Regions from separate parts of the Mesorhizobium sp. WSM4312 genome, predicted to be linked through region 2. Evidence: riboswitches for the same ligand, from Rfam matches in the RefSeq annotation. Region 2 holds a riboswitch; each other region holds the start of a gene.

The links. A riboswitch is a leader RNA that binds a small molecule or an ion and turns the genes downstream of it on or off. The one in region 2 is predicted to bind thiamine pyrophosphate.
Region 1: it holds a riboswitch for thiamine pyrophosphate, as region 2 does, so the genes downstream of both, thiC (phosphomethylpyrimidine synthase ThiC) here and CK228_RS09325 (YkoF family thiamine/hydroxymethylpyrimidine-binding protein) in region 2, are expected to answer to the same signal.
Region 3: it holds a riboswitch for thiamine pyrophosphate, as region 2 does, so the genes downstream of both, thiB (thiamine ABC transporter substrate binding subunit) here and CK228_RS09325 (YkoF family thiamine/hydroxymethylpyrimidine-binding protein) in region 2, are expected to answer to the same signal.

What each region holds. Positions count from the first base shown of each region.
Region 1 is NZ_NSFU01000036.1:27,552-33,374, reverse strand. Features, by position in the region: gene CK228_RS33575 (hypothetical protein) at 1-124, opposite strand, end outside; gene CK228_RS33570 (metallophosphoesterase) at 127-1,464, opposite strand; gene CK228_RS33565 (hypothetical protein) at 1,956-2,219, shown strand; TPP riboswitch at 2,537-2,653, shown strand; gene thiC (phosphomethylpyrimidine synthase ThiC) at 2,757-4,592, shown strand; gene thiO (glycine oxidase ThiO) at 4,589-5,590, shown strand; gene thiS (sulfur carrier protein ThiS) at 5,559-5,756, shown strand; gene CK228_RS33545 (thiazole synthase) at 5,758-5,823, shown strand, end outside.
Region 2 is NZ_NSFU01000005.1:83,412-89,234, reverse strand. Features, by position in the region: gene CK228_RS09340 (ABC transporter substrate-binding protein) at 1-482, opposite strand, end outside; gene CK228_RS09335 (ABC transporter ATP-binding protein) at 475-1,242, opposite strand; gene CK228_RS09330 (ABC transporter permease) at 1,239-2,057, opposite strand; gene CK228_RS09325 (YkoF family thiamine/hydroxymethylpyrimidine-binding protein) at 2,101-2,709, opposite strand; TPP riboswitch at 2,700-2,813, opposite strand; gene CK228_RS09320 (hypothetical protein) at 2,808-3,125, shown strand; gene msrA (peptide-methionine (S)-S-oxide reductase MsrA) at 3,205-3,723, opposite strand; gene CK228_RS09310 (glycosyltransferase family 39 protein) at 3,898-5,445, opposite strand; gene CK228_RS09305 (hypothetical protein) at 5,643-5,823, shown strand, end outside.
Region 3 is NZ_NSFU01000006.1:346,155-351,977, forward strand. Features, by position in the region: gene CK228_RS12455 (M48 family metalloprotease) at 1-88, opposite strand, end outside; gene thiQ (thiamine ABC transporter ATP-binding protein) at 347-1,123, opposite strand; gene thiP (thiamine/thiamine pyrophosphate ABC transporter permease) at 1,116-2,732, opposite strand; gene thiB (thiamine ABC transporter substrate binding subunit) at 2,979-3,977, opposite strand; TPP riboswitch at 4,021-4,135, opposite strand; gene CK228_RS12475 (thiamine diphosphokinase) at 4,224-4,868, shown strand; gene CK228_RS12480 (ABC-F family ATP-binding cassette domain-containing protein) at 4,870-5,823, shown strand, end outside.

The DNA of each region.
Region 1 (5,823 bases), on a different contig from region 2:
TGCCTCTCGTCCCTGCGACGAAGACCGGCTTGGCGGCGGCAGAAATCAACGCCGACTTCTGACTGAACCACAGTATCGGGCGGCTTTCGTACTCGATCCTGTTGGGGCCGAACGGATTCTCCATCGCTATTCGTCCCTTACCTTAATGCGCCAAGCCGAGTTTGCCTTGGTGAGGCCGTCTATCTCGATGAAGCGCGCCGCTTGGAGCATCAGAAGAGAGTCTTCCAGATCTAGCCCGAGCTCGGCGGAGGCAGCAATCTCAGTGATCTCGTCCCAGAAGAGTAACCCATTCCCGCGCCTGGTGGCATGGTCGCGCAGTCGGCGCAGCAGGTCAAACGTGTCGTTGTTCAGAAAGGCCTTGCCGTTGGACATGGTCGAAATAAAGCAATGTTCGCCTTCCATGACCGTCCCGTCGGCGACATTGGTGCGGTAGGGTATAAGTCGGATGCCGACGAGCTCTCCCTGATCGGTCGTGAAGAAGACGAGCTCATTGAAACCTGACTGTATCTCTGGTGCTGAGATGCAGATCAATTTGCCGTCCGGAAACCTTGGATCGTTGACGATCTCGACCGGATCAGCATGTATGTGTCCATGCAGGTAGACGATAGGCTTGTTGCCCTGCAGCAGCTGAGTTCTGACAAATCCGCTGTTGAGCATCTCCGCGTATGGCGTAATGCGCGGAGTCTTTTGTGGCAGCAGATTGTGATGGCCGATTATGATGCCGTAACGCATGTCGGGCTGCTGGAGCAATTCCTGTAGGCCTGCAAGCATCTCACGCGAGATGTATGGCGTGTCCATCTGACCGTAATACTCGTCGTCGGACGCCTCCTTGTCTGGATCGCTGGGAGGTGTCGCGGGCGAATGTCCCGAGATGTCCGGCGAGCCGAGATCTAGAGGCTCTGTAGAAGGACTGAGTGCCTCGAGACGATCACGAAGGAACGCGGGAAGGTTTTGAAGCTCCCAACTGCCTATCGCTGTGTTGACGAGGATGAAGTTTGCGCCTGCGGATCCTGTCGGAAGTCTGAAGTGCACGGGTTGGTCCACGGGAACGGTCTGCCAACCCAAGCGGGCGGCTAAACTCGCCATTTCGCTGAATTTCTCAGTCGGTCCAAGTTCGCGCGCGTCATCACGGTTCACATCGTGATTTCCCGGTACGAATATCAACGGAAGCGCCTTTGAACTGCGTCCCTGTGCGCGGCAGAGCAACGTGAAATGCTGGAATGCCGAAGCAATGAAGGTCTTGTCGCCACGGCTCGTGAAATCCCCCATGAAGGCGATCGAATCCAAGGGCTTCGAAGTCGTCAGCCGCCGAAGTTTCGTCAAGACGGCACGCAGCGAAGACGCGCGTAGCTTCTGCGTTATTTTCGGAGCGAACTTGCTATCCTTGGCATCGATGTTGCTAGAGGAAGGATGCCAGTCCGGATAGTGAATATCGCCTACTTGAAGGATTCGCACCCGCCGCATAACTCGCCCCCCTGCCGAGAGCCATAGACTAATCCGTTCGCTTTTGCCAAGCGCGAACGATCATCCGCAGTGTCCTTAACGAGGTAGCCTGCACTTTTCGAGAATTGCCACGGCGGCTATTTTTCGGCTGTGAAGCACACGAGACCCGTGACGTGAGACCCAGTTGCTCAATGCCCAGTTGCTCAATGAGCTTTCTTACGAATAAGGGAGAATTTCCGCGGCCGGACTATCTCTGAGCGAGCGTGCATGACTGCCAACGGAAGGTCTTGCACGCACCCTTGCGATCTTGAGCAATGGTCGCCATGACTTTCTTCTTGCAGGCTTTTGAGTGGCCCAGCCTGCGATCACCAGACCCCACCGATTCTAAAGAGCGTGGCAGATGGGATAGTCGAGGTTGCCCGTGCACAGTCACGCTCAGGGCTTGCGCCGCCCAGAGGACACGCTGAAAAGGCAGATTGGGGCGCAAGCACGCCATTCACGAGAGGTTCGACATGAAGACCATGCAAGAAAAAGACATTCCGGCATTCGTACAAGCAGTTGTGGACGCCGGCTGCAAAATTTGCGCGATTGGCAACTTGGGATACGTCTTTGGCGATGCTGATTTCACGCCAGCGCAACGGAGGGCCGTCGAGCCACAGCTGCGTAGGATTGCTGAAATCTACGGCGAACGCGATCATCTCATGAACGAGATAGCTGTATATCTGCGGTCGATCGGACGCCATGTCGAGGTTGAGCCGAAGACAGGTATTTCCTGATGGCCGTGATCGCGAGAAGCCGTCTTCCAACCTCTGAATCCTAAAGGAGGTGACCCCCAAGGCCGTTCGTCACCTTCGACCAGAATAACCACATCCGTGACCGCCTGAGCTACTTGGTCGATACGCGCACATGGCCAATACAGTTTCTCCATCCTTCACGAAGCGAATGAGGCTTTGGCCATTCAGCCCCGGTCTACGGGGCGTGACTTGTCCCCGATGCATGCGCGAGCTCTCCGCCCGGCTGGCCGCCGGTCGTCGCCACCGGCCGAAGGCGCCCGAATGCGCTTGACAAGATAGCGTCAGCCCGTTCAACCTAAGGCATTCACCAGGGGAGTCCCGGCAAGGGGCTGAGATACTGCTGGCTTTCGCGGCGCAGTGACCCGTTGAACCTGATCCAGTTCATACTGGCGTAGGGACGGTGCAAGCGCTTTGCGGGAGTTTACGCCCGAGGTCCTGTTGCAGCAGGTCTACAGAAGCGTCTTTTCATCCTTCCGGCACAGAACTGGGTCTCCAATGCATGAGCAAAGGAGCCTCACGATGAATGCCCTCACCCCCGCCGTATCGACGGGACCACTGCCCGCCTCGCGGAAAATCCACAAGCCCGGCGTCCTCTACCCGCAGATCAGGGTGCCGATGCGCGAGATTTCCGTCCATCCGACGGCCGGCGAACCGCCCGTCACCGTCTACGATCCGTCCGGCCCCTACACCGATCCATCAGTCGAAACCAGCATCGAAAAAGGCCTTGCCCGGCTTCGCCACGAATGGGTCACGGCGCGTGGCGATGTCGAAGCCTATGACGGCCGCCACGTCCGGCCGGAAGACAATGGATTCGCCACCGGCGAGCGCCTGACACCGGAATTTCCGATACGCAATCGGCCGCTCAAGGCCAAGCAGGGCAAGGCGGTGACCCAACTTGCCTATGCGCGCGCCGGCATCATCACGCCAGAAATGGAGTTCGTAGCCATCCGCGAGAATCTCGGCCGCGAGGTGATGCGCGGCAAGCTGCAACGCGACGGCGAAGCCTTCGGCGCGGCGATCCCAGATTTCGTCACACCCGAATTCGTGCGCGACGAGGTGGCGCGCGGGCGCGCAATCATTCCCGCCAACATCAATCATCCCGAGAGCGAGCCGATGATCATCGGTCGCAATTTTCTGGTCAAGATCAACGCCAACATCGGTAACTCGGCTGTCACATCGTCGATGGCCGAAGAGGTCGAAAAAATGGTCTGGGCTATCCGCTGGGGCGCGGACACGGTGATGGACCTGTCGACCGGCCGCAACATCCACAACATCCGCGACTGGATCGTGCGCAATGCGCCGGTGCCGATCGGTACGGTGCCGCTCTATCAGGCGCTGGAAAAGGTCAACGGCATCGCCGAGGATCTGAACTGGGAGGTCTACCGCGACACGCTGATCGAGCAGGCCGAGCAAGGCGTCGACTATTTCACCATCCACGCCGGCGTGCGGCTGCACTACATCCCGCTGACCGTCGACCGGGTCACGGGCATCGTCTCGCGCGGCGGCTCGATCATGGCCAAATGGTGCCTGCACCATCACCGGGAGAGCTTCCTCTACGAGCATTTCGAGGAGATCTGCGACATCGCCAGAGCCTATGACGTCTCCTTCTCGCTCGGCGACGGCCTTCGTCCCGGTTCAATCGCCGATGCGAACGACGCGGCGCAATTCGCCGAACTGGAAACACTTGGAGAACTCACCAAGATTGCCTGGGCAAAGGACTGCCAGGTGATGATCGAAGGCCCGGGCCATGTCCCCATGCACAAGATCAAGCAGAACATGGACAAGCAGCTCGCAGTGTGCGGTGAGGCGCCGTTCTACACGTTGGGGCCGCTGACGACCGACATCGCGCCGGGCTATGACCACATCACCTCAGGGATAGGTGCCGCCATGATAGGCTGGTTCGGCACCGCAATGCTTTGCTACGTCACGCCGAAAGAGCATCTCGGCCTTCCCGACCGCAACGACGTCAAGATTGGCGTGATCACCTACAAGATAGCCGCCCATGCAGCCGATCTGGCGAAGGGCCATCCGGCAGCGAAAACCAGGGATGATGCCCTTTCGCGCGCGCGCTTCGAGTTCCGCTGGGAGGACCAGTTCAACCTGTCGCTCGACCCCGAAACCGCACGGTCCTTCCACGACCAGACCTTGCCCAAGGAGGCGCACAAGCTGGCACATTTTTGTTCGATGTGCGGGCCGAAATTCTGCTCCATGCGCATTTCCCACGACATCCGTGCCGAGGCCCAGAAGGAAGGCATGGCGGCAATGGCGGCAAAATACCGGGAGGGCGGCGATCTCTACATGCAGGCGGACGAGACTGGCGTACCGGTCGTGCCAGAGGCTCCCAAACCATCATGAGGGTGCTCGTCAAAGGGGCCGGCGTTGCCGGCCTCACCGTCGCTTTCGAACTCGCCGCCCGCGGCGCGACGGTCACCGTCGCCGAGATGCGGCATGGCCTTGGTGGCAACGCGTCGTGGTTCGCCGGCGGCATGCTGGCGCCATGGTGCGAGCGCGAAAGCGCGGAGCAGCCGGTGCTGGATCTCGGACGCGATGCTGCCGACTGGTGGGATGCGGTGCTGTCGGGTCAGGTGACACGGGCCGGGACATTGGTCGTGGCCGCGCCGCGTGATGCCGGTGAGCTTGACCGGTTCGCCAGTCGCACGTCAGGGCATCGGCGCGTCGATGAAAACGAAATTGCGCTCCTGGAACCCGACCTCGCCGGCCGCTTCCGGCGTGGATTGCTCTTCCCCGACGAGGCTCACCTCGACCCACGCCCGGCGATGGCGGCACTTCATGACAAGCTTGCGACCATGGGTGTCAAATTCCACTTCGGCTGCGACGCCCGGCCTGTTTCGGGATTCGCCCGTCAGATAGACTGCATGGGAATGGCAGCGGCCGATGACAGGCTGCGCGGTGTTCGCGGCGAAATGCTGATCCTTCGCACGCCTGATGTCTCGCTGTCGCGGCCGGTCCGTTTGCTTCATCCACGCTTTCCGCTTTATGCCGTGCCGCGCACCGATCACCGTTTCATGATCGGAGCGACGATGATTGAAAGCCAGAGCGCCGGACCGGTGACGGCGCGTTCCATGATGGAGCTGCTGGGCGCCGCCCATGCCCTCCATCCGGCCTTTGGTGAGGCCGAGATCGTTGAAACCGGTGTGGGTGTCCGTCCGGCATTTCCCGACAATTTGCCACGCGTCGAAACAGACGGTGAGATCATCGCGATCAACGGTCTTTATCGTCACGGTTTTCTCCTCGCCCCCGCCATGGCGCGCCAGGCTGCCGACCTGGTTTTCAGTCAAGACAGAACCAAGGAGCATGCTCATGAAACTGATGGTCAACGGCGAGGCGCGTGAGATTGCCGCCACCACGCTGGCCGAGTTGCTTGCCGCGCTCGACTATGAGGGCGATTGGCTCGCCACCGCCGTCAACAGCGACCTCGTGCACAAAGCCAACCGCGCGGAGTTCCAGTTGAGCGACGGCGACCGGATCGAAATCCTCTCGCCCATGCAGGGCGGCTAGCATGTTGGAGCTTTATGGAACCGAGCTTTCGTCGCGCCTGCTTCTCGGCACGGCTCAGTATCCTTCG
Region 2 (5,823 bases):
CCCTTGCCGCCGTCGTGGCGGATGATGGTCGAGATCAGTGCGTTTTCCCAGGCGCTGCCGAAACCGCCATAGGTCAGGCCGTCAAGGTCCTTCGGACTTTTGATCTCGCTGCGCGCCGCATTGAAGACCACGCGGCCGGTCTCCGACTGCACCACGGCGTAGACGGCCTTCAAGTCGGCCCCGGCGGTCTTCTGGGTGAACAGGCTGATGGTGCCGTTGATGCCGAAATCGGCAACGCGGTTGGCGACGAGCGTGCCGGCGCCGGTATTACTGTAGGGCAAAATGTCGACCTCGAGGCCGGCCTCGCGGTAAAATCCCTTGTCGCGGGCGACGAACAGCCCGATGTGGTTGGTGTTGACAGTCCAGTCCAGCGCGACGGTGATTTTTTGCGTCGCGGCGAAGACACGGCTCGCTCCGGCGATCAGCGGAAGACCGCTGGCAAGGGTGAGCAGCAAAGCCTGCCGGCGTGTCAGATCAGTCATGGTCATGTCCTTTGGATGGTTGGGGGTTGAGCAAGATGTCGAGGATCTCGGCCTCGAGTGCGCCGGCCTGTTGCGCGGTGGCGCCGGTCGGATCGCGCGGACGCGGCAAGGGCACCGTGATCTCGCGCAACACACGGGCCGGGCGCGCCGACAGCACATAGATGCGGTCGGACAGGAACACCGCCTCGCGCACATCGTGGGTGATCAGCAGCGCCGTCCAGCGATGATGCCGCCACATCTGCTCGAGCCAGCGCTGCATGGCCGCGCGGGTCAGTGCGTCGAGCGCGCCAAACGGCTCGTCGAGCAAAAGCATGTCGCGCTCCTGCACCACGGTGCGCAAAAGCGCCGCGCGCTGGCGCATGCCGCCGGAAAGCTGTGCCGGAAAATGCCGCTCGAAGCCGGCGAGCCCGAACTCGGCAAGCAGCGGCGCGACCCGCGCCCGCGCCGCCTGGCGTCCGACGCCTTGCACTTCCAGCCCGAGTGTCGTGTTGTCGAGGATGCGCCGCCACGGCATCAGGGCGTCGCGCTGCGGCATGAATGCGAAATGCCGGCCATGGTCGTCGAGCGGCGTGTCGTCGAACAACATCTCGCCTTCGCCATGCTCGGCACCCGTCAGAAGCTGGAACAGCGTCGACTTGCCGGCACCCGAAGGCCCAAGGATCGAGACGAATTCGCCGGCACCGACGCTGAGCGAAATGTCGGCGAGCACGTCGAGGCCCCCAAACGCCTTGCGCACATGCCGCAATTCGAGCCGGCTCATCGCCCCGGCCCCTTCCCTGCCGGCTGGCGGTCGATCCGTTCCCAGGGCATGGCGAGGCGCTGCAAGAGCGCCGTCAGCCCAAACAGGATCAGCGTGAGTGCGGCACTGACGCCGACCGCGGCCAGCACCAGATCGGGGCGGAAATTGTTCTTGGCGTTGAGCATGTAGATGCCTAGTCCCTTGGCCGCACCGGCATATTCGGCGAAGATGGCGCCGACCACGGCATAGGTGATGGATATCCGCAGGCCGGCGAAGAAATACGGCAGTGCCGAAGGCAGCCGCGCCAGCACGAAGACACGCCAGCACCCTGCCCCCATGGCGCGCAGCATCTGACCGATCTCCACCTCGGTCGCCTCGTAGCCCTGCACCAGAGCCACCAGCATCGGGAAGAAGGTGACCAGTGCCACCAGCATGATCTTCGGCGTCAAACCGAAGCCGAACCACAACACCACCAGCGGCGCGATGGCCACCAGCGGCAAGGTCTGGCTGACGATGAAGACAGGAAACAGCGCCCGCCGCAGCGGCTGGAAGAAGTCGACCAGCATAGACAGCGCGAAAGCGGCGCCGAGCGAGCAGGCAAAGCCCATCAGCGTGGCGCGGATGGTGGGAATGGCGTTGTCGATCAGCGCCTCGCGATTGAGCATTGCCTGTTCGAAGACGCGCGACGGCGCCGGCAGGATCGTCGGTTTGATGCCGGAATAATTTGCGTAGAGTTCCCAGGCCACGAGCAGCAACCCGACCGACATCACGGCCGGTGCTGCCTTGGCGAAGAGACCCGCGAGCTGCCGCGGGCGGCTTGACGACGATGAGACCAAGAGAGGATAACCTTGACGGCCGCGCGACGAAGGCGCGTTCTGTTCAGACAGCGGTGGGGCTGTTGGCGGAAACCGTGACGTCAAGGGTTACGTGGCCGGCGCCCGGCCCGAAGCGGCAGAAGGCTTCATTCAGCGCCGAAAAGATCGCGCCGGTATCGCCGCGCAGTTTGGTGCAGAAGTTCTTGGAGCGATCGTAGACGCCGGACTGTTTCAGGAAATCGATGCAGCCATAGATCTCATCCATGTGGTCGCCGGTGCCCATCACATAGAGCGAGAATTGCGCCGCCGCCGGCTGGCCGGTGGCAGCAGCATTGCGCACGGCGGTGATGGCGGCTTCCTTGCGCGGCCCGAGCGGCCCGACAGGCCCGCCAAACGCGTCGGAGCGGCAGATCGGATCGTCCGGCTCGCCGGGACAGCCGCGCGAAATGGCGGCCGACAGCACGCAATGCTTGCCGCTCCGCGCCGCCGCCACGAACAGGTCGCGCAGCGCCGGGAACAACACTTCGGGTGGCCCGACCAGCAAGGTCGAGATGTCGTCGGTCTCGATACGGAGCCTGTCCCGGTAGGGGTCGAGCGCGCCGAGCGCGCCCAAGATGACACCGACGAAATCGTCGGCCATGGGATAAAGGGAAATCTGTGCGCCTGAAAACATCGCCCGCCTCGCTCCGCTGGTATTACCCAGATCAGCTTCTAGGGTCTGTGGGCTTGCCGCCCCCGTCTCAGCCCCGACCGTACGGAGCACCCCTGTGGATGAGCGCGTTAAAGCACCATTCGAACGGAAGGGAAAGCCGTTTTTTCAGCGCACCGGGCCAAAAGCGTTACACCAGCAACACCGCAAACGGCATGGATGGGTCCGGCGGCAGCGGCCGGTCAGTGACTGTAGACCCGAGCACGCCGGCTTCGCCCGATACGGTCGATCCGGCAATTACCAACAGCACGACCATCGCGCCGGGCGACATGAACTCCGATGCGGATCGCAATTGCCCGACCAATCCGCAAGGCGCGCAGTCCGATGCCAACGGCAACGCGACGGCCCCCACCGTGAACGACAACAACTGCGGCAAGTAAGTGATTGCCCAAACTGAAAAAGCCGCCGGACATCCAGCGGCTTTTCGATATCATTCCCAACGATGCGTTTGCCCAATCGTTAGGATGCGGCCTTCTCGCGAACCGGCAGCTTCCAGCCCGGCCTGACGAAGTGGCAGGTGTAGCCGTTTGGATATTTCTCCAGATAGTCCTGATGCTCGGGCTCGGCATCCCAGAAGGCACCGGCCGGCGCGACTTCCGTGACGACCTTGCCTGGCCACAGGCCGGAGGCATCGACATCGGCAATGGTATCTTCGGCGACGCGCTTCTGCTCGTCGCTCGTATAGTAGATCGCCGAACGGTAGCTCAACCCGACATCATTGCCCTGGCGGTTGCGCGTCGTCGGGTCGTGGATCTGGAAAAAGCGCTCCAGCAGCGTGCGATAGCTGATCACTGCCGGATCGAAATTGATCTCGATGGCTTCGGCATGGGTGCCGTGGTTGCGATAGGTGGCGTTGGCCACATCGCCGCCACTATAGCCGACGCGCGTGGAGATGACGCCGGGATAGCGCCGTATCAGATCCTGCATGCCCCAGAAACAGCCACCGGCAAGCACTGCGCGTTCGGTCGAAGTCGCCATGTCACGTCTCCTCAAAAAGCAATTCCAGCTCATGCGAGGGTTTCCCGCCCGGAATTGCGCAGACAAAATTGGATTTCCCAATAGATGGGCATTGTCGTCCGCTTCGTCCAGTCGCGTGGAAACAACGCGGCCATGAACGAACGATATCACGACGCGATCGGGGATCGAACCGTTTCAGTTGGGCGGATGCTGGGTCGGGCTGTCGACGGCAAGCTGCGGATAGAGCGTGCCCGGCGGAATGGCAGCAAAGCTGATTGCCAAAGGCGGCGCCGTGCGCGACCAATTGAAAAGAACGGTCTTGACCGGGAGGTTGCCCAGCCATGTCCGCAACTGCGGCGGCACGCCATGTCCTCGCCAAACCATCAGCATGCCGTGGTCGCGCAAGCGCTGCCTGGTGATCCAGGGCGCCAACCGGGTGTCAAGATCGGTGAAGATCGACGGCTTGTCATAGGCATTGAGGCCAGCCAGCAAGGCCACCTGGGTATCGCCGCCGACAATGTCGAGCCGGCCGGGCGCCGCCGCGTGCCAGACCGCCTCGGCCTCGTCCGCGATCGGCTCCGCCGGCCAGCAGACGGCGTCCAAGCGCCCCCGCACATTGCAGCCCGTCCAGCGCAGCGCAGCATAGGCGCCCGACACGGTGACGATGCAGAGGAACGCGCAGATCGCCAGCCTTCGCATCTCGATGGCGCCGAGCCGGTGGCCGAGGAAGGCCAGCACCGTGACACCGACAAGATTGTACATCGGCGCGCCCCAGGACTCGCCGGTGCCAATGAACAACGAGGCCACCATGATCAGGGTCCCCGGGCCGAGCCCCATCCACACGAGATAGACCAGAATGCTGCGCTCGACGGGCACTTCGGGGGCGGGCGAGCGCCGCAGCAGGCCTGATATCGCCAGCACCAGAAGAAGGCCGGAGAGTCCGGCCATCTGGACACCTATGTAGTAAAGGCGCGCCCGGTGTTCGGCCACCCATTGGTCGCGGGCGGCGAAATAGGTCAGCGGCAGGAAATCGATGCGGTAGAGCGCGATGGCCAGCGGTGTGGCAACGGCGAGAAAAACGGCAAGGCCGAGCCATGGCCAGGGCGTCGCCAGCCGGCTGCGCGCGCGTGCGTCGCGCAACAGCCAGAGCGCGCCGAAGGCAAGCAGCAGGCCGGTGGAGAACTTGGCATAGAGCCCGACGCCCGACACCAGTCCAAGCGCCAGCCACCAGCCCGGCCCGCCGCCACGGCCGGCGCGCCAGAGCAGCCAGCAGATGGCCGCCCAGAACGGCATCTGCGCGTAGTCATGATTGAATTGCGGGGTCGGCCAGCCGAAGAAATAGAGCGACGGCATCAAAAGCACGGCGGCCAGCGCACGGCTTTGCCCGAGCATGTCGCGGGCCAGCAGGTAGACCAGGACGAAGGTCGACGAGATCGTCAGCTGGGCAACCAGATATTGCGGCCAGCGGAACGATCCGGTCAGAAGATGGCTGGTTTCGAGCAGCCAGCCTGGAAGCTGTGGGTGCTTGTAGGTCAACAGCACCCATTCGCGGCCCCACATGAAACCTTCCACCACGTCGCCGGGCGGGGCGGGATCGATCAGTGCCGGCACCGCCGTCCAGCACAGGATCTGCACCAGGCACAAAAGCGCCAGCAAATACCAGGGATGGCGGAGCAGGCCGGGCCATACCGATGACGAGTCGAGGCCGGCGGAAGTCAGCCCCGCCGGCGCCCAACCATCCATGGAGTCGTTTATTCCCACCATGCGGCGCTTAAATCACATCGTCCGGTTTGCCGAACAGTCCCCATAATCAAAGCTTACGAAAAAGTATACTTGCAAGCCATTGCAAAACCAAGATTGGGCAGGAATTTCGGCGCTCCGCTGCCCTCCCCCGGCAGAACAGCCGCCCATTTGGTCCTGTCTGAACATCCCTGATATCGATGCGTCACCACCATGCCGTCATCCACCATCGCGCGCTCGACTTCTGGCTGGCACGTGCGGCTGTCCTCGTCATCATCTGTTTGCAGCTCCTGGTGATCAACGATCTTTCGTTCGGCCCGCGCTGGCTGGCGCCGGCGCTGGAGGCCGCCTTGCTCGTGCCCCTGTCCGTCGCCACCGCCT
Region 3 (5,823 bases), on a different contig from region 2:
CCTGGACTTCCGGAGGCGTGAACATCTGGCAGCTTGCGAGCGCCACGGCAAAGCCGGCCAGCGCCAGAAAGCGCGCTAGCGGGTTCATTCGTAGCTTGTCGACGCCGATCGCCAGAGCGGCTTCCTTTCAGGTCCCGGCGCATGACCAAGAAAATCGGGAGCGATCTTCGGAACCTGTCATGCGCAAATACAAATTTCTACGGCACCCGATGCGCGTCCCCTGGGGCGCGCGGCGGATGCAGTAGGCAAATCACGGCCTGTGCCGGACCAGTAGGGCGGACCTAGCCACACTACTTCTGCCAAGGCAAGCAAGCGCCCCTTCGCCTGATACCGGTTTGACCGTAAATTATGTCCGCTTCCGGGCAATATCTCGTGATACGGCATTGCCGGCACCTGCACCGATATAGCGCCGGAACGCCTCCGGACCAGCCCCGGCAAAGAAATCGTCCGCGCTGCCGGTGGCGGCAACGGCGCCATCGTCCAGAAACACCACATTCTGGCCGATGCGGCGGGCGTCCTGTGGCTGGTGCGTGACGAACAGCACCGTCATGCAGCGCTCCGCATGCACACCGGCAACCAGGTCGAGCATATCGTCACGCAAGGCGGGCCCGAGCGAAGCGAAGGGCTCGTCGAGCAGCAGCACCGGGCGATCGCGCACCAGCACGCGCGCCAGGGCGACGCGCTGGCGCTCGCCGCCGGAGAGTTCGCGCGGCAGCCGCTTGTCCTTGCCGCCAAGGCCTGTGCGTTCCAATGCCTCGGCAATGGCGGTTCGATCGGCTTCGGTCAGCCGCAGCGATGGCGAGCGGCCGAGCCCGACATTCTGCTCGACGGAGAGATGCGCAAAAAGGTTGTTTTCCTGAAACACCATCGACACCGGCCGCGCAGCCGGAGGATCGGCGCCGACATCGACACCGCCGATCACCACACGGCCTGACCGCGGCGTCTCGAAGCCGGCGACGAGGTTGAGCAGGGTCGACTTGCCCGAACCGCTCGGCCCCATGATGGCGGTGATTTCCGCCGCCGCGAAGGCGACATCGAAGGTGAGCGGCACCTCGCCATAGCTGAACGAGACCTTGTCCAGCCGCACCGGAACACCCTTCCCTCTCATCGCCCCGTCAGACATTGCAGACCTTGTCTCTTCCCAGCCAGTCCGCCGCCAGCACCAGGGCGAGGCAAACGAGGCCAAGCAACAGCGCCAGGCCGGCGGCGTCCTGCGTGCGGTAGCTGCCCATGCGCGCCAGGAGAAGGTAAGGCAAGGTCTGCACGGAATCACTGCCGAACAGTGCGATGACGCCGAGATCGCCGAGCGACAGCGCCATGGCGAAGGCGAAGGCAGTGGCGAGCGGCCGCCGCAATGACGGCCAGTCGACCAGCCGCAGCCTCGCCCAGCCGGAAATGCCGAGCTGCGCGCAGAGCCGTTCGTGGCGCTCGCTCGCCGCGTCATAGGCGGGACGGACGGCCCGCAGCGCGAAAGGCATAGCCATGACCGCGTTGACGGTGACGACCATGACCGGGGCGATGGCAAAGACATCGCCGGCATGGCGCAGCAGGAGGAACCAGCCGGCTCCGATGACGATCGGCGGCACGACCAGCACAAAACCGGCGCCGGTATCCGTGGCATGTTCGAGCAGTGTTCCTGGACTGGAGCGGCGGTTCAACGCGAGTGCCCGCCGCGCCATGGTCAGCGCCAGCGACAGCATCACCGAAAGCAGCGCCGACAGGAAAGCCAGCACCACACTGGTCAGCGTCGCCTGCCGGACTGTGGCCTCGCCGGCGAGCCGGCCGAGATCGGCGCCCAAGCCTGCCGAGACGGTCGCGGCCATCGGTCCGACAACGAACAGCAGCGCCAGCACGATGAGCACGGCGTTGAGTGACGCCTCCGTCGTATTGACGGAGAGATAACGGCGCGGCGCCACCGGCAGGTTGGTGTCGCCGACGACATTGGCGCCAAGCCGCGTCAATGCCAGCACCATGACAAAGGTCAGCGCGATCTGCAGCAATGTCAGGGCGACCGCCCGCGCCGGGTCGAAATCGAAGCGCAGTGCCTGGTAGATGCCGACCTCCAGCGTCGTCGCGGCCGGGCCGCCGCCGAGCGTCAACACGATGGTGAAGGAGGTGATGCAGAGCATGAAGACCAGCCCGGCGACACCCGGCAGAGCGGCGCGCAGCGTCGGCCATTCGATCAGCCGGAAGGCCGGCCGCGCCGCCATGCCGAGCTGGCTTGCCAGCCGCCACTGGTCGGCGGGAATCGTCTGCAGCGCCTCGAGGAACAGGCGGGTCGCCAACGGCAGATTGAAGAAGACGTGGGCCACGAGAATGCCGGACAAGCCATAGATCCCTGGCCAACGCTGGCCGCCGACGGCGCTGAACAGGCCGGCGAAATAGCCGGCACGGCCGTACAGCGCCAGTATGCCGAGCGCCGCGACGATCGCCGGCAGTGCCAGCGGCACGGCGAAGAGCTGCAGGATGAAGGCGCGGCCGAGGAAACGCGGATGCCGCGACAGGGCGCGCGCCACCACCAGCGCCGGGATAACCGAAAGCAGGGTCGAGAGGGTGGCCTGCCAGAGCGTGAAGCGCACAACGCGCAGCAGATAGGGATCGAAGGCCGCCCAAGCGCCCGAGAAATCGTGAGCGCCTTCGACAAGCAGCCCAGCAAACGCGCCGCCGATCAGCAGCGTGATCGCGCCGAGCGCAATGATGCCAGCGCTGGCGCGGGGATCAGCGCGTTGCACGATCGACCGCCAGTCTCCGCATAGCGACACTTATAGAAGGTTGCGTTCCTTGGCGCCCCCCTCTGTCCTGCCGGACATCTCCCCCACAAGGGGGGAGATTGGCTGTTTCAGCGCCTCGCTCATACCTATAGCGTCGGCGATTGGCGAAATCACCGATAGCATTCGATCTCCCCCCTTGTGGGGGAGATGTCCGGCAGGACAGAGGGGGGCGCCGTAGAGCACTCATCTTTCGATCATATGGCCAAACTATTTGCTCATCACCGCCAGCCATTCATCCACCCAGGCCTTGCGGTTGGCGGCAACCTCCTCGGGGCTGAACAGCAGGGTCTTGGCCGGCTTGACCAGTTTGTCGAAGGCCGGGTTGAGCGGCTTGTCAGTCTTGCCTGCCGGGAACATCCAGTTGGTCTCGGGAATGGCATCCTGGAATTTCGGCCCGGTCATGAAGGCGATGAATTTTGCAGCCAGCGGGTTCTTGGCTCCGGTCGTGGTGATGCCGGCGACCTCGATCTGCAGATATTCGCCTTCCTCGAAAGAAGCGGCCTGGTAGCGCTGCGTGTTCTCGGCGACCATGTGATAGGCCGGCGAGGTCGTGTAGGACAGCACCATCGGCGCCTCGCCCTTGGTGAACAGGCCATAGGCCTCGCTCCAGCCCGGCGTCACGGTCAGCACCTTCGTCTTGAGCTTGGCCCAGGCTTCCGACGCCTTGTCGCCATAGACCGACTTCACCCACAACAGCAGGCCGAGACCCGGCGTCGAGGTGCGCGGATCCTGGATGACGATCTTGTCGTCGGCACTGCCTTCGACCAGTTCCTTCAGGCTCTTCGGCGGCGTTTTCAGTTTTTCGGTGTCATAGACGACGGCGAAGTAGCCGTAGTCGAAGGGAACAAAAGTATCGTCGCTCCAGCCACCCGGCACGTTGACATCGGAGACCGCGCCATGCGGGGCAAACAACCCGCTGGCCTTGGCATCGGCGGTGAGATTGGTGTCGAGGCCGAGCACGATATCGGCCTTGGTCGACGCGCCTTCGAGCTTGACGCGGTTGAGCAGGGCCACACCATCGGCGACCGAGACGAACTCGACGTCGCAGCCGCATTCGGCCTCGAATTCCTTCTTCACCACCGGGCCTGGACCCCAGTCGGCGGTGAAGCTCTCATAGGTGTAGACGGTGAGCTTGTCCTTGGCCAAGGCCGGCCCGGACAGCGCCACGACCATGGTCGAGACAAGAGCGTATAAAAGCGTGCGCATCGGCGCCTCCTTCGTTCGAATTGAAAGGAATTGAGGCGTCGGACTGTCCGAGACGTCTAATCCCTCCGCCGGTACAAACCGGATCAGGTTCAGCGGGTTGGCGAGACTGCCTCTCAGCCGGTCCGCGAAGATCGCGTCCGGCACCCCGTTAGAGCGTTTTGACACATAGGCCGGGTCGGGGAACCGCGCAAGTGGCAGTTTGCCGGCCTTCCGTTTCCGCTGCCGGGCTGGTACAGGCCACCAGATATGAGCACATTCACCATTCTGCTTGGCGGCGATCTCATCCGCACGCCCCGGCTCGACCGCCAGGTCGGAGGCTCGCGCGTCATCGCCGCCGACGCCGGCATCGGCCATGCGCGGCTTCTGGGTCTTGTGCCTGAATTGTGGGTGGGCGATTTCGATTCCGTGCCGGCCGACCTGCCTGACGATCTCGCCGCCGTGCCGCGCCGGACCTTTCCGGCGGAGAAGGACAAGACCGACGGCGAACTGGCCATCGCCGCCGCACGCGAGCGCGGCGCGACCAGCCTGGTGCTGGCGGGCGCGTTCGGCGGCAAGCGCGCCGACCACGCTTTCCTGCATCTGGCGCTCGCCCTGCGCCTGGCCGAGGCCGGAACGGAGGTGCTGTTGACCAGCGGCGCGCAGGAAGGCGTACCCTTGGCGTTGGGAACGGCTGGCTTCGACTATGCCGACGGCACGCTGTTTTCGATCCTCGGCTTTTCCGAGCTTGTCGGCCTGACCGTCACCGGCGCCAAATGGCCGCTCGACCAGGTCGAGGTGGCCTTCGGTTCGTCGCTGACCATTTCCAACGAGGTCAAGGGCCGCCTCGAAATCGCGCTCGGCCACGGCCGCGCGCTGCTGCTCGCGCATCCGTATCCACTACCTGAAAGCTGACATGGCCCCGCCCCTTCTCAATCTCGACGGGATAAAACTGACCTTTGGCGGCACACCGCTGCTCGACGGCGCTGCCTTGACCGCTTCGGCTGGTGACAAGATCGCGCTGGTCGGCCGCAACGGGTCCGGCAAGTCGACGCTGCTCAAGATCGCCGCCGGCCTGATCGAGCCGCAGGATGGCGAGGTGTTCCGCCAGCCCTCGGCAACCGTCCGCTATCTGCCGCAGATGCCCGACATGGAAGGTTTCGCCACCGTGCGCGCCTATGTCGAGGCGGGGCTTGGGCCAGCCGACGATCCTTACCGCGCCTCCTATCTGATGGAGCATCTTGGTCTCACCGGCGAGGAACGGCCGGGCGATCTCTCAGGCGGCGAGGCCAGGCGCGCGGCCCTGGCCCGTGTCATGGCGCCGGAGCCTGACATTCTGTTGCTTGACGAGCCGACCAACCATCTTGACCTGTCGGTCATCGAATGGCTGGAAGAAGAGCTCGTGCGCACCTCATCGGCGCTCATCGTCATCTCGCACGACCGCCGTTTCCTCGAGCGCGTGTCGCGCGCCACCGTCTGGCTCGACCGTGGCCAGACCCGCAGGCTGGACAAGGGCTTTGGCCATTTCGAGGAATGGCGTGACCAGGTGCTGGAAGAGGAAGAGCGCGAGCAGCACAAGCTTGGCCGCCAGATCGTGCGCGAGGAGCACTGGCTGCGCTATGGCGTGACCGCACGGCGCAAGCGCAACATGCGCCGCTTGGGCGAGCTGCAGACCATGCGCCAGCGTTTCCGCGGCCATCGCGGCGCCGAAGGCACCGCGACCATGGTGGCGAGCGACGCCGCCGAATCCGGCAAGCTGGTGATCGAAGCCAAGAACATCGAGAAGAGCTTTGGCGACCTCACCGTGGTCAAGGGCTTCTCGACCCGCATCCAGCGCGGCGACCGCGTCGGCCTCGTCGGACCGAACGGC